DNA from 2 places in the Cupriavidus sp. FW305-46 genome. Region 2 is predicted to be linked to the other one. Evidence: predicted binding sites of a transcription regulator. Region 2 holds the regulator's gene; the other holds the start of a gene.

Region 1 (5,506 bases), on a different contig from region 2:
CACCATGGCGCCGCGGCCGGACCGATGGCACCGGTGGTCGAGGAACTGGCGCAACTGCCTGAGTCCGACGTGCGCGCGATTGCGCACTACGTGGCCTCGTTCGGCACGCCAGCGCCCTCGCCTGCCGTACTGGCCGCACAGGCAGCGCAGATCGAGCAGCGCAGCGCGCAGGCCGCGCGCACCCTGGGCGGTCCCGGCGAACGCCTGTACCAGAGCGCATGCGCGGTCTGCCACCAGTCGGACCAGGGCATCGCCCAGTTCGGCGTCAAGCCTTCGCTGGCGCTCAATACGAACCTGCACAGCAAGCTGCCGGACAACGTGATCCAGGTGCTGCTGCAAGGCATGCCGGCACCGCCCAACAGCGAACTGGGGGCGATGCCGGCCTATGCCGACACGCTCGACGACCAGCAGATCGCGCAACTGACGCAGTACCTGCGCGCGCGCTTTGCGCCCGACAAACCCGCATGGCAGGACCTGGAGAACACCGTCGCGCGCCTGCGCGCGGCGCCTGCCCACTAGGACTAATCCAGACCTTGCGGGGCCGGCGCGCCGGCCTTCCGCATCCACGCTGACCGCACCTACGCCGTGCCTGGCAAGGCGCTTCGCCACCGGGCAGGGACACGTGCATTCCCGCGCCGGCGCCATGCGCGCCACGCGCGGGAAAACCCCGAGGAGGGAAAACGCAATTCGGCCTTGCCCGCCAGTTTCATGTAGCTTACGCTGAACGATCATGTAGTGCGCACTACATGAGTGCCGCGTGGCTCGCAGCGGTGCCTCCCCGCACAAGGACGGCGCGCCGCAAGCGGCAGACGAGACAACAAAACTAAAAGATTGGCCCTTTACATCACCGGAAGCGCTGGCCCGGGGCTTGCATAGTCCCCCGCAGCGCCGACCGGGAGGCCGGGCCTGGACCAACCAAGGGTAGACAACAAGGAGTGACTATGTCGTATCAGAATCAAGCAGGTGTCGCGAGCGTGCTACCAGGTTAGTTCCAGCCTCGCCAATTGGAGTACTCACCACGTTTCGTTGCAATTCGGTGCGACTGCCCCGGTGTGATCATCACGCATTAGTCAGTACCGTCTGGCCCCGCTTCGATAAACGTGTGCGTCCGAGTTCAAGAACCAGCCTATAAAGACAGGTAGACAACATGTCGTCATCAATTTCATCCATGGCAACAACGACCATCCCGGAAGTCACGCTAGGCTCGGCTCCGCAGCCCAGCGCGAGGGGAGCGTCGTCTCAAACCATCACGATCGAGCAAGGCATCCGCGCGGCCGGCGTCGGCCGGTTCCAGTATCGGCTCTTTGTCATCTTCGGCCTGGTCTGGCTCGCTGACGCGATGCAGGTGCTGTCGATCGGCTTCACCGCGCCGTCGATCGCGGCGACGTTTGGCATTCCCGTACCGACGGCCTTGCAGACCGGGACGATGTTCTTTGTCGGCATGCTGATCGGCGCTTTCGTGTTCGGCCGGCTGGCTGACAGGATCGGACGCCGGCCAGTGCTGATGATGGCGGTGGTCATCGACGCCATCTGCGGTGTCGCTTCAGCCTTTGCACCGGACTTCCAGTGGCTGCTGTTGCTGCGTTTCCTGACCGGCATCGGCGTTGGCGGCACGCTGCCGGTCGACTACACCATGATGGCCGAGTTCCTGCCCTCGGACCGGCGCGGTCGCTGGCTGGTCCTGCTGGAGTCGTTCTGGGCCGTCGGCACGATCCTGCTCGCCATTCTTGCGCTGATCGCCGTGTCGCGAGGCAATGATGCCTGGCGGCTGATCTTCCTCGTCACGGGCATCCCCGCCCTGGTCGGCGTGGTGTTCCGTTTCTTTGTTCCCGAGTCTCCGCTCTACCTGAATAAATCGGGACGCTCGGCCGAGGCGCGCGCGGTGCTGCAGCGTGTCGCCACCGCCAATCGCGTGTCCGTTGAAATCGGCAACCTGGAGCCGCAGCCGATGGAGCGCAAGTCGGTCTTTGCGCTGTTCGCGCGCGGATGCCGGCGCCGCACCATCTGCCTGCTTGCCGCCTGGGCGCTCATCTCGATCGCCTACTACGGCGTCTTCGTCTATCTGCCGGTCAAGCTGGCGGGCCAGGGCTTTGGCTTCATGCGCGGCCAGGTCTTCCTGATCGTGCTCGCGCTGGTGCAGCTTCCCGGGTTCGCGCTGGCCGCGCACGGCGTCGAGCGCTGGGGCCGCAAGCCGACCCTGATCGGCTTCCTGCTGCTCAGCGCGGCAGGCTGCATGCTCTACAGCCTGGGTACGTCCACCGCGCTTATCGTCGGCTCGACCCTGCTGATGAGCTTCTCGCTCCTCGGTACCTGGGGCGCCCTCTACGCCTTCACGCCCGAGGTGTACCCGACCGACCTGCGGGCCAGCGGGATGGGCACTGCGGGTGCGATGGCGCGCTTTGGCGGCCTGTTCGCGCCGTCCATCATTGCACCGATCATGGCCAGCCAGTTCACCCTCGCCCTTGCGCTGCTTTCGTCATTTCTTGCCGTGGCGGCAATCGCCATCTACATGGTGGATATCGAGTCGAAGAACCGCGCGCTCGACTAGCGCAAGGCGCCGCCGGACGCTCCCGGCAGTTCAGGGAGCCCGCCGGCGGCGCTGGCGTGGCGGGTCCCGAAAGCGAAGCCACGGGCAGGGCGGCCCGCTTCCATTACAATCCGGCTGCAACGGCGCGGCGCGCTGGTCGACCCGATCTCGCCGCCCGCTTCACCTGCTTGCCCCTATCCCGCCGAGCCCTCGCCGCCAGCCATGAAACAAGACCCGCGCTTTCCCAACCTGTTCATCCTCGACCACCCGCTGATCCAGCACAAGCTCTCGCACATGCGCGACAAGGAAACGTCGACGCGCACCTTCCGCGAACTGCTGCGCGAGATCACGCTGCTGATGGGCTATGAGATCACCCGCAACCTGCCGCTGACCACGCGCCGCATCGAGACGCCGCTGGTGGAGCTGGACGCGCCGGTGATCGCCGGCAAGAAGCTGACCATCGTGCCAGTGCTGCGCGCGGGCGTGGGCATGAGCGACGGCCTGGTCGAGCTGATCCCGTCGGCGCGCATCGGCCATATCGGCGTGTACCGCGACGAGCAGCACCGCCCGGTGGAATACCTGGTGCGCCTGCCCGACGTGGAGGACCGCAGCTTCATCCTGTGCGACCCGATGGTCGCCACGGGCTATTCGGCTGCGCATGCCGTGGATGTGCTCAAGCGGCGCGGCGTGAAGGACGAGGCCATCACCTTCGTTGCGCTGGTGGCGGCGCCCGAGGGCGTGGAGGTGTTCCAGAAGGCGCATCCGAACGTGCAGCTGTTCGTGGCCTCGCTCGACAGCCATCTCGACGAGCACGCCTACATCGTGCCGGGCCTGGGCGATGCGGGCGACCGCCTGTTCGGCACCAAGAACTGAGTGGCGCGCGGCGGGCTGGCTTGCGCTTGACCGGCCTCAATAGTCCGCGCCACAGGGCTCCCTACACTGGCGGCAGGCGCCGGCGAGACCTCGCCGGCGGCCATCGCCAAAGCAAAGGGAGCCAAGCATGGAAGCCTTCAAGATCCTGTTCAGTACCAGCACCGGCCTGATGAGCCTGGGCGTGATCGTCTTCATCATCGGCATGGGGTGGTTCTTCGCGCGGATGTTCGCGCGCAAGATGCGCGAGGATGCGGCAGCGGCCAAGGCGCAGCAACAAGCGCAGCGCCGCTAAGGAAAAGGGCCGCTTCGCGCGGCCCTTTCCGTCATTGCGTCAGTCCGGGTCTTTACTTCTTCTTGCCCAGCAGGCTCCCCAGCACGCCGCGGATCAGCTCGCGCCCGACCTGCGAGCCCACCGTGCGCGCGGCCGACTTGGCCATCGACTCCAGGATCGAATCGCCGCGGCCGGTCTTGCCGGTGCCCTTGGTCAGCGTGCCGAAGATGTCGCCGGCCGTGCCGAGCCAGCCGCTGTCCTGCTCGCCCGCTGGCTGCCCCGCCGGCGCGCCGCCAGCGCCCTTGCCGTTGCCATTGCCGACCGTCGCCACGCTGCCGCGCAGCTTTTCATAGGCGGATTCGCGATCCACGGTCTTCTCGTAGGTGCCCGCCACCAGCGAACTTGCAATCAGCTGCCTGCGCTCTTCCTCCGTCGCCGGGCCGATGCGGCTGCCCGGTGCCAGCACCCAGGCGCGCTCGGTCACGCAGGGCGTGCCCTTGGCGTCAAGGAACGACACCAGGGCCTCGCCCACGCCCAGTTCGCTGATCGCGGTTTCCAGGTCCAGCTTGGGGTTGGCGCGCATGGTGGTGGCCGCCACCTTGACCGCCTTCTGGTCGCGCGGGGTAAAGGCGCGCAGCGCATGCTGCACGCGGTTGCCCAGCTGGCCCAGCACGGTGTCGGGGATGTCGATCGGGTTCTGCGTGACGAAGTACACGCCCACGCCCTTGGAACGCACCAGCCGCACCACCTGCTCGATCTTGTCGAGCAGCGCCTTGGGCGCATCGTTGAACAGCAGGTGGGCCTCGTCGAAGAAGAACACCAGCTTGGGCTTGTCCAGGTCGCCGGCCTCGGGCAGCTTCTCGAACAGCTCGGACAGCATCCACAGCAAGAAGGTCGCGTACAGCCGCGGCGCGTTCATCAGCTTGTCGGCGGCCAGGATATTGACCACGCCCTGGCCCTTCTCGGTCTGGATGAAGTCTTCCAGGTTCAGCATCGGCTCGCCGAAGAAGACGTCCCCGCCCTGCGATTCCAGCGCGATCAGCCCGCGCTGGATGGCGCCGACCGAGGCGGCCGAGATATTGCCGTACTCGGTGGTGAACTGGCCGGCGTTGTCGCCGACGTACTGCAGCATGGCGCGCAGGTCCTTGGCGTCGAGCAGCAGCAGGCCATTGGCGTCGGCAATGCGGAACACCAGGTTCAGCACGCCCTGCTGGGTGTCGTTCAACTCCAGCATGCGCGACAGCAGCAGCGGGCCCATGTGCGAGACCGTGGCGCGCACCGGGTGGCCCTTCTCGCCGAACACGTCCCACAGCGTGGTCGGGCACGCGCCCCATGCCGGCTCCGGCAGGTTCAGGTCGGCCAGGCGCTGTTTTAGCTTGTCGGACGGCTGGCCGGCCTGCGAAATGCCGGTCAAGTCACCTTTGACGTCCGCCATGAAGACCGGCACGCCCAGTCGCGAGAAGCCCTGCGCCAGGGTCTGCAGCGTGACGGTCTTGCCGGTGCCGGTGGCGCCGGTGATCAGCCCGTGCCGGTTGCCCATCTGCGGCAGCAGCACCAGTTCATGTTCGGCGTTCTTGGCGATGAGGATGGGGTCGGCCATGATGTTCCTGGGGTTTTGAGGTCTGGCACCGCGGGACTCGCCACGGCAGCGGCGCGGGCAGGCCCGCGTGATAAAATCCTGGGCTGATTATAGCCAGCCGCCAGGCATATCCGTCACCTGGCGCGCGCTGTCCGAGGGCTTTGCCACCCGGCCACGGCGCGCATGGCAACCCCGCACAACATCACCGCAGATCACCGCATTCCGCTTCGGAGAGAATCATGGCCGGTCACTCGAA
Region 2 (5,506 bases):
GCTCGCGCACCGGCTTGGCCTTGGTGCGCGGAATGACGGTGTCTTCGTTGTCGTACTGCTCGGAGATCACGAAGCGGAACAGGTCTTCGCTGCTCGCCGCGGTCTTGTCCCCGCCGCCCTGGCCCTTGCGGGGCGCCTGCGGCTTGCCGCCATCCTTGCGGCGGCCCTGCTGCCGCGCGCCGGTGCCCTGCGCCTCGCCCGGCGCTGCCGCCTTGCCCGAGCGCTGGACCGGCTTGCGCTTGCGGCCGGGCTGCTCGGGCTTGTCGGTGCCTTCGGCCCTGGCCGCGCGGTCCACCTTGTCTGCCTTGCTGGTGCCCTGGCCGCCCTGGCTACCCTGGCCGCCCTCGCCCTGCCCCGTCTTGCGCTTGCCGCGGCCACGCTGGCCAGCGCGCGCACCGCCCGCCGCCTGTGCGGCGCCCGCTTCACCGGCATCGGCCTGGCCGCCGGCGCCTTCGGCGCCCTCGCCGCGGTCCTGTGCCTGGCGGCGCGATGCGACCAGGTTCCTCAGCCCGCGGCGCAGCCCCTTGCGGCGGGGCGCGGCTTCGCTGCCCGATCCGGGTTCTGCGGCGCCGGTGTCGGCGGGTGCGCCCGCATTGCGGGTGTCTTGCTCAACGGAATCAGACAAGATATTCACTATCGGATGTTGCATGTTGTTCAGTTCGGCACGCGCTCGTCGTGCTCGCTCGGGTGCGGCGGGGTGCCGTTGTCCGGCAAATCGCCCCGCGCCCCGTCCGGATTGGGTGCGGCTGGTTCGGTGGAAGCGGCCTCGGCGGCATCGTCGGCTGCAGCTTGCAGCGGTTGCGCGTCAAAGCCATTGGCGCCTTGGTCGACCGGGCCGGTCGTCTCGGCTTCGTTTGCGACGGATGCTTCAGCCACATCCGCTGCGTGCGCGGCGGGGTCGGCAAAAGCCTCTTCGTCGGCGCTGGCCGCCTTGTTTGCAGCCAGGTCTTCAAAATTGATGGCCTGCTGTTCCAGCAGGGTTGCCTGCGCCTGCGCCTGGGCATCTTCCAGCGGCGGCAGCTCATCCAGCGTACGCAGGCCAAGATCGTCCAGGAACGCCTTGGTGGTCGCATACAGCGCCGGCCTGCCCGGCACGTCGCGGTGTCCGATCACCTCGATCCAGCTGCGGTCCTCAAGCTTCTTGATGACTTCCGTGCTGACCGTCACGCCGCGGATTTCCTCGATATCGCCGCGGGTCACCGGCTGCCGGTAGGCAATGATCGCCAGTGTTTCCATCACCGCGCGCGAATATTTTGGCGGCTTTTCAGGATTCAGCCGATCCAGGTATTCACGCATTTCCGGCCGGCTCTGGAAGCGCCAGCCGCTGGCCAGCGCCACCAGTTCCACGCCGCGCGGCCGCCAGTCCTGGCGCAGTTCATCAAGCAGCACGCGGATGGTGTCTGCGCCGACGTCGTCGTCAAACAGCCGCCGCAGATCATTGACGCGCAGCGGTTCCTGCGCGCAGATCAGCGCCGTCTCGAGGACGATCTTCGCCTCTTGGGTATTCATGTTGATGGTGTGCAGCCTGTCTTTGCACCTGCTCCCGGACGGATCCGGGGCACCGGAGATTTTGGATACAGCGGTGCGAAAGCCACCGCCATCTCATTGCGCAGCTAGCCGGATACCTGCTGCATCCAAGCCGTGCACTTCCCTATCTTTGCATCGAGTTGCCGGGCGTTCCGGCAGGAGATCGTTCGCATGCCGTTATGGGCCAGCCAGCGAACCTCTTGCGTAGCGCGTCCGCACATATCGGACGTCGCTGTCAGCGAACTGAAGGCCTCGGACGCAAGAAAAACGGGTATCGGGAGCAAGGCCGGCATCGCCAACACCGCAGTGCCAGCCGGACTTTTGAACCAGATCTTTTGAACCGGATGGACTTTGGGGACGGGACGGGCATCGAAAACCTTCCGCTTCCCCTGCCCTGAACTCGCCTTCTGGTATGAAGGCCGCCTGGCGCTGCTCGCCCGCTGCTTACCGCGGCTCACAAGACGCCGCGCGATACCGCAATGTTGGCGATTGTATGGCATTCCCGCCCCCGCCTGCAACCATCATCCGTTGCCCGCGCGGCGCCGGCGCCTCAGAACACCAGGCAGAATCCATGCTCGGCCAGCGAATGTGGCAACAGCACCGCTCGCGCAATGCCAAGGCCGCCGAACGCCATCACCGCCAGGCCGGCACCCAGGCGCACGCCGGGACGTCGCGACAGCGTACGCAAATAGCCCGACAGGCCGGAGAGCACCAGCAGGTTAGGCAGTGTGCCGAGCCCGAACACGCCCATCACGAGTGCGCCGGACGCCGCATTTCCCGCCAGCAGCGCCAGCGTGAGCGCCCCATAGACCATGCCGCACGGCACCAGTCCCCACGCCAGGCCCACGCCATATCGCCGCGCCAGGCCGCCGCGTGCGCGCACAAACGACGGCATGCCGCGTGCCACGCCAGCCAGCCGGCGCGCCACCGTTGCGCCGGCACGCGCCGCCAGCCGCTCCAGCCAGTCGACGGTAAAAGTGTTGCCGCGCAGCAACCGCCAGCCCGACCATAGCAGCATGACGCTGCCTGCGCCGAACAGCCAGCGCTGCACCGGCAGATAGTCCTGCTTCCACGCCGAAGCACCGACCGCGCCCAGCGCGGCCCCAAGCAGCATATAGGTCGAGATCCGGCCCAGGTGCATTATCAGCAACTCGCCCAGCCAGGCGGCACGGCTGGGCACAAGACTGATCGTGGCCGCCGCCCCGCGGCGTTGCTCCACGGCCAGCGCCACGCCGCCGCACATGGCAGCGCAGTGGACCCCGCCCAGCAAAGCCAGCAGAAAAACGCTGATCAGTACGCCAAATGTCAATTCTCACTCCCTACCACATCACATCGCACGGTAAAATGTCCTTATCGCGCCCTCGCTGCCATTTCTAGCAGGTTCCAATTGCTCACCTCCATTCCCATTACCGAGATGTCACCCCGCTGCTCCACCTGTGCGATGGGGCAGCTGTGCCTTCCGGTCGGCATGTCGCAGCAAGACCTTGCCAAGATGGACACGCTGGTTCAGGAACGCATCCGTGTGCACAAGGGTGAAACCCTGTATCGCATGGGCGATCCGCTCACCGCGGTCTATGCCGTGCGCTTTGGCACGCTCAAGACCCACGTCACCACTGAAGACGGCCGCTCGCAGATTACCGGCTTCCACCTGCCCGGCGAAATTGTCGGTCTCGACGGGCTGGGCGAGATGCAGCATGCCTCCGATGCCGCCGCGCTGGAGGACACCGAAGTCTGCGTGGTCCGCATGAGCGAGTTGCAATCGCTGTCGGCAGACCTGCCGTCGCTGCAGCAGCAGTTCCTGCGCCTGATGGGCAAGGAAATCACGCATGACCAACTGATGCTGGTCACGCTGGGCTCGATGCGCGCCGAGGAACGCCTTGCCGCCTTCCTGATCAACCTCTCTGAGCGCCTGTCGGCGCGCGGCTATTCGGCGTCCGAGTTCGTGATGCGCATGAGCCGCGAAGAGATCGGCAGCTACCTGGGCCTGAAGCTCGAAACCGTCAGCCGCCTGTTCTCTCGCTTTGCCGAAGCCGGCCTGATCCAGATTCGCCAGCGCCACGTCAAGCTCGTGGACATCGACGGCATCAAGCAACTCTACAGCCGCTCCTGCTAAGCGGCCAAGGCGCTGTCATGGCCGCATCCGGCCATGACAGCGCAGGCCTCACGGCAGCCCGCTTACTCCAGTTCGTCGGTATCGCTGAGCCGCGTCGGCATGGTGTAGAGCGTCAGTCCGCTGGACAACGCGCAGAACACCCAGGCCATCAGGAAGCCGATGGTGTAGACCGATTCGCGGGACGCTTCGATCGGCTGGCCGAAGAAGTTCAGGTCACCGGGATCCACCACCGAAAACACCGTCGCGGTCGCAAACCCAGCCATCAGGAACGCCGGCCAGAGTACCCACATCAGCCAGCGCAACCTCATGGCTGCCTCACAGCGGCAGCCTTGGGCGGCGCGGCGTCGACCTTCTCGACCACCAGGCCATGGCGCGTTGCACCCTGCACCGGCATGTCCGGATGCGTGGATGCCAGCCAGATTGTCACGCCGCACGCCACCATCGCCACCAGCGGGCCGCTCATCAACAGCCACGGCCACGGCTCCTTCCACCACGGATTGCCTTGCTGACTCATCTTGCCCCCTTCATCTTGACGACTAGCTTCACAAATCGCGCGGCACGATGAAACTGGTGGATTGCCGGATTTCGGCATGCCCCCGCTCCGTGCCTTCGCTCGTCACTGTCACGTTGATCTTGTGCGTGCCCTGCGCCGCGGCCTCGATCGGCACGCGGATCCGGATCGGCAGCAACCGGTTGGACGTCGGCGCCAGCGATTCGGCCTGCTTGTCGTATTCCACCGTCAGGTTCTTCAATTCGTCGCTGTCGGCGCGCACGCTGATCTGCATCGGCGCTTCGGTGGTGTTGATCAGCTGCAGGCGATAGACATTCTCGATCCAGCGGCCTTCCACTTCACGGCCGAGCGCACCACGGTCGCGGATGATGTCGACCTTCAGCGGCGTGCGCAGCGCGATCGAAGCCATGAACCCGGCCAGCAGTGCCACCCAGATCACGGAATAGATAACGACGCGCGGGCGCAGCAGGCGCTTGCGCGATGCCGCCGCGGACAAGCCCTTGCGCATCGCGTTTTCCGAGGTGTACCGGATCAGGCCGCGCGGATATGCCATCTTGTCCATGACCTGGTCGCAGGCGTCGATGCAGGCGCCGCAGCCGATGCACTCGTACTGCAGGCCGTCGCGGATATCGATGCCCGTCGGGCACACCTGCACGCAGATGCTGCAGTTGACGCAGTCGCCAAGCCCCGCCTTGTGGTGGTCGGTCTTGCGCGACCGGCTGCCGCGCGGCTCGCCGCGGCCGACGTCGTAGGTCACGACATAGGTATCGCGATCCACCATCACGCTCTGGAAGCGCGCATACGGGCACATGTACTTGCACACCTGCTCGCGCATGAAGCCCGCATTGCCCCAGGTGGCGAACGCGTAGAACAGCATCCAGAACGACTGCCACGGCCCCAGCGACAGGCTGAGCACCTCGCCGCCCAGTTCGCGGATCGGTGCGAAATAGCCGATGAAGGTAAAGCCGGTCCAGAGCGCAATCAGCACCCACAGGAAGTGCTTGGTCGCCTTGAGACGGAACTTGCGCAGGCTCCACGGATCGCCGTCGAGCCGGATGCGGGCGATGCGGTCGCCTTCGACCCGCCGCTCGATCCACATGAAGATCTCGGTGTAGACCGTCTGCGGACAGGCATAGCCGCAGAACAGCCGCCCCGCGATCGCCGTGAACAGGAACAGCGCCAGCGCCGAGATGACCAGCAGCACCGCCAGGTAGATGACGTCCTGCGGCCACAGCACCAGCCCGAAGATGTAGAACTTGCGCTCGCCAAGGTCAAACAGCACGGCCTGGCGGTCATTCCATTGGAGCCAGGGCGTGCCGTAGTAGATCAGCTGGGTCAGGATCACCAGCCAGACC

The links. The regulator FNR, encoded in region 2, switches genes on or off when oxygen is low (the NO sensors DNR and NnrR bind a similar motif). The targets are predictions, from matches to a motif close to TTGATNNNNATCAA.
Region 1: the regulator FNR is predicted to act here: its motif matches at 3,427-3,440, upstream of AC3WON_RS10625 (DUF3149 domain-containing protein).

Annotation. Positions count from the first base shown of each region.
Region 1 covers NZ_JBYSZI010000016.1:104,012-109,517, reverse strand. Annotated here, with positions in the region: gene AC3WON_RS10640 (c-type cytochrome) at 1-519, shown strand, start outside; gene AC3WON_RS10635 (MFS transporter) at 1,148-2,548, shown strand; gene upp (uracil phosphoribosyltransferase) at 2,750-3,400, shown strand; gene AC3WON_RS10625 (DUF3149 domain-containing protein) at 3,528-3,692, shown strand; gene AC3WON_RS10620 (helicase HerA-like C-terminal domain-containing protein) at 3,745-5,271, opposite strand; gene AC3WON_RS10615 (YebC/PmpR family DNA-binding transcriptional regulator) at 5,490-5,506, shown strand, end outside.
Region 2 covers NZ_JBYSZI010000031.1:34,768-40,273, reverse strand. Annotated here, with positions in the region: gene rluB (23S rRNA pseudouridine(2605) synthase RluB) at 1-649, opposite strand, end outside; gene scpB (SMC-Scp complex subunit ScpB) at 655-1,509, opposite strand; gene AC3WON_RS16560 (sulfite exporter TauE/SafE family protein) at 2,078-2,836, opposite strand; gene fnr (fumarate/nitrate reduction transcriptional regulator Fnr) at 2,915-3,640, shown strand; gene AC3WON_RS16550 (hypothetical protein) at 3,703-3,948, opposite strand; gene AC3WON_RS16545 (hypothetical protein) at 3,945-4,154, opposite strand; gene ccoG (cytochrome c oxidase accessory protein CcoG) at 4,183-5,506, opposite strand, start outside.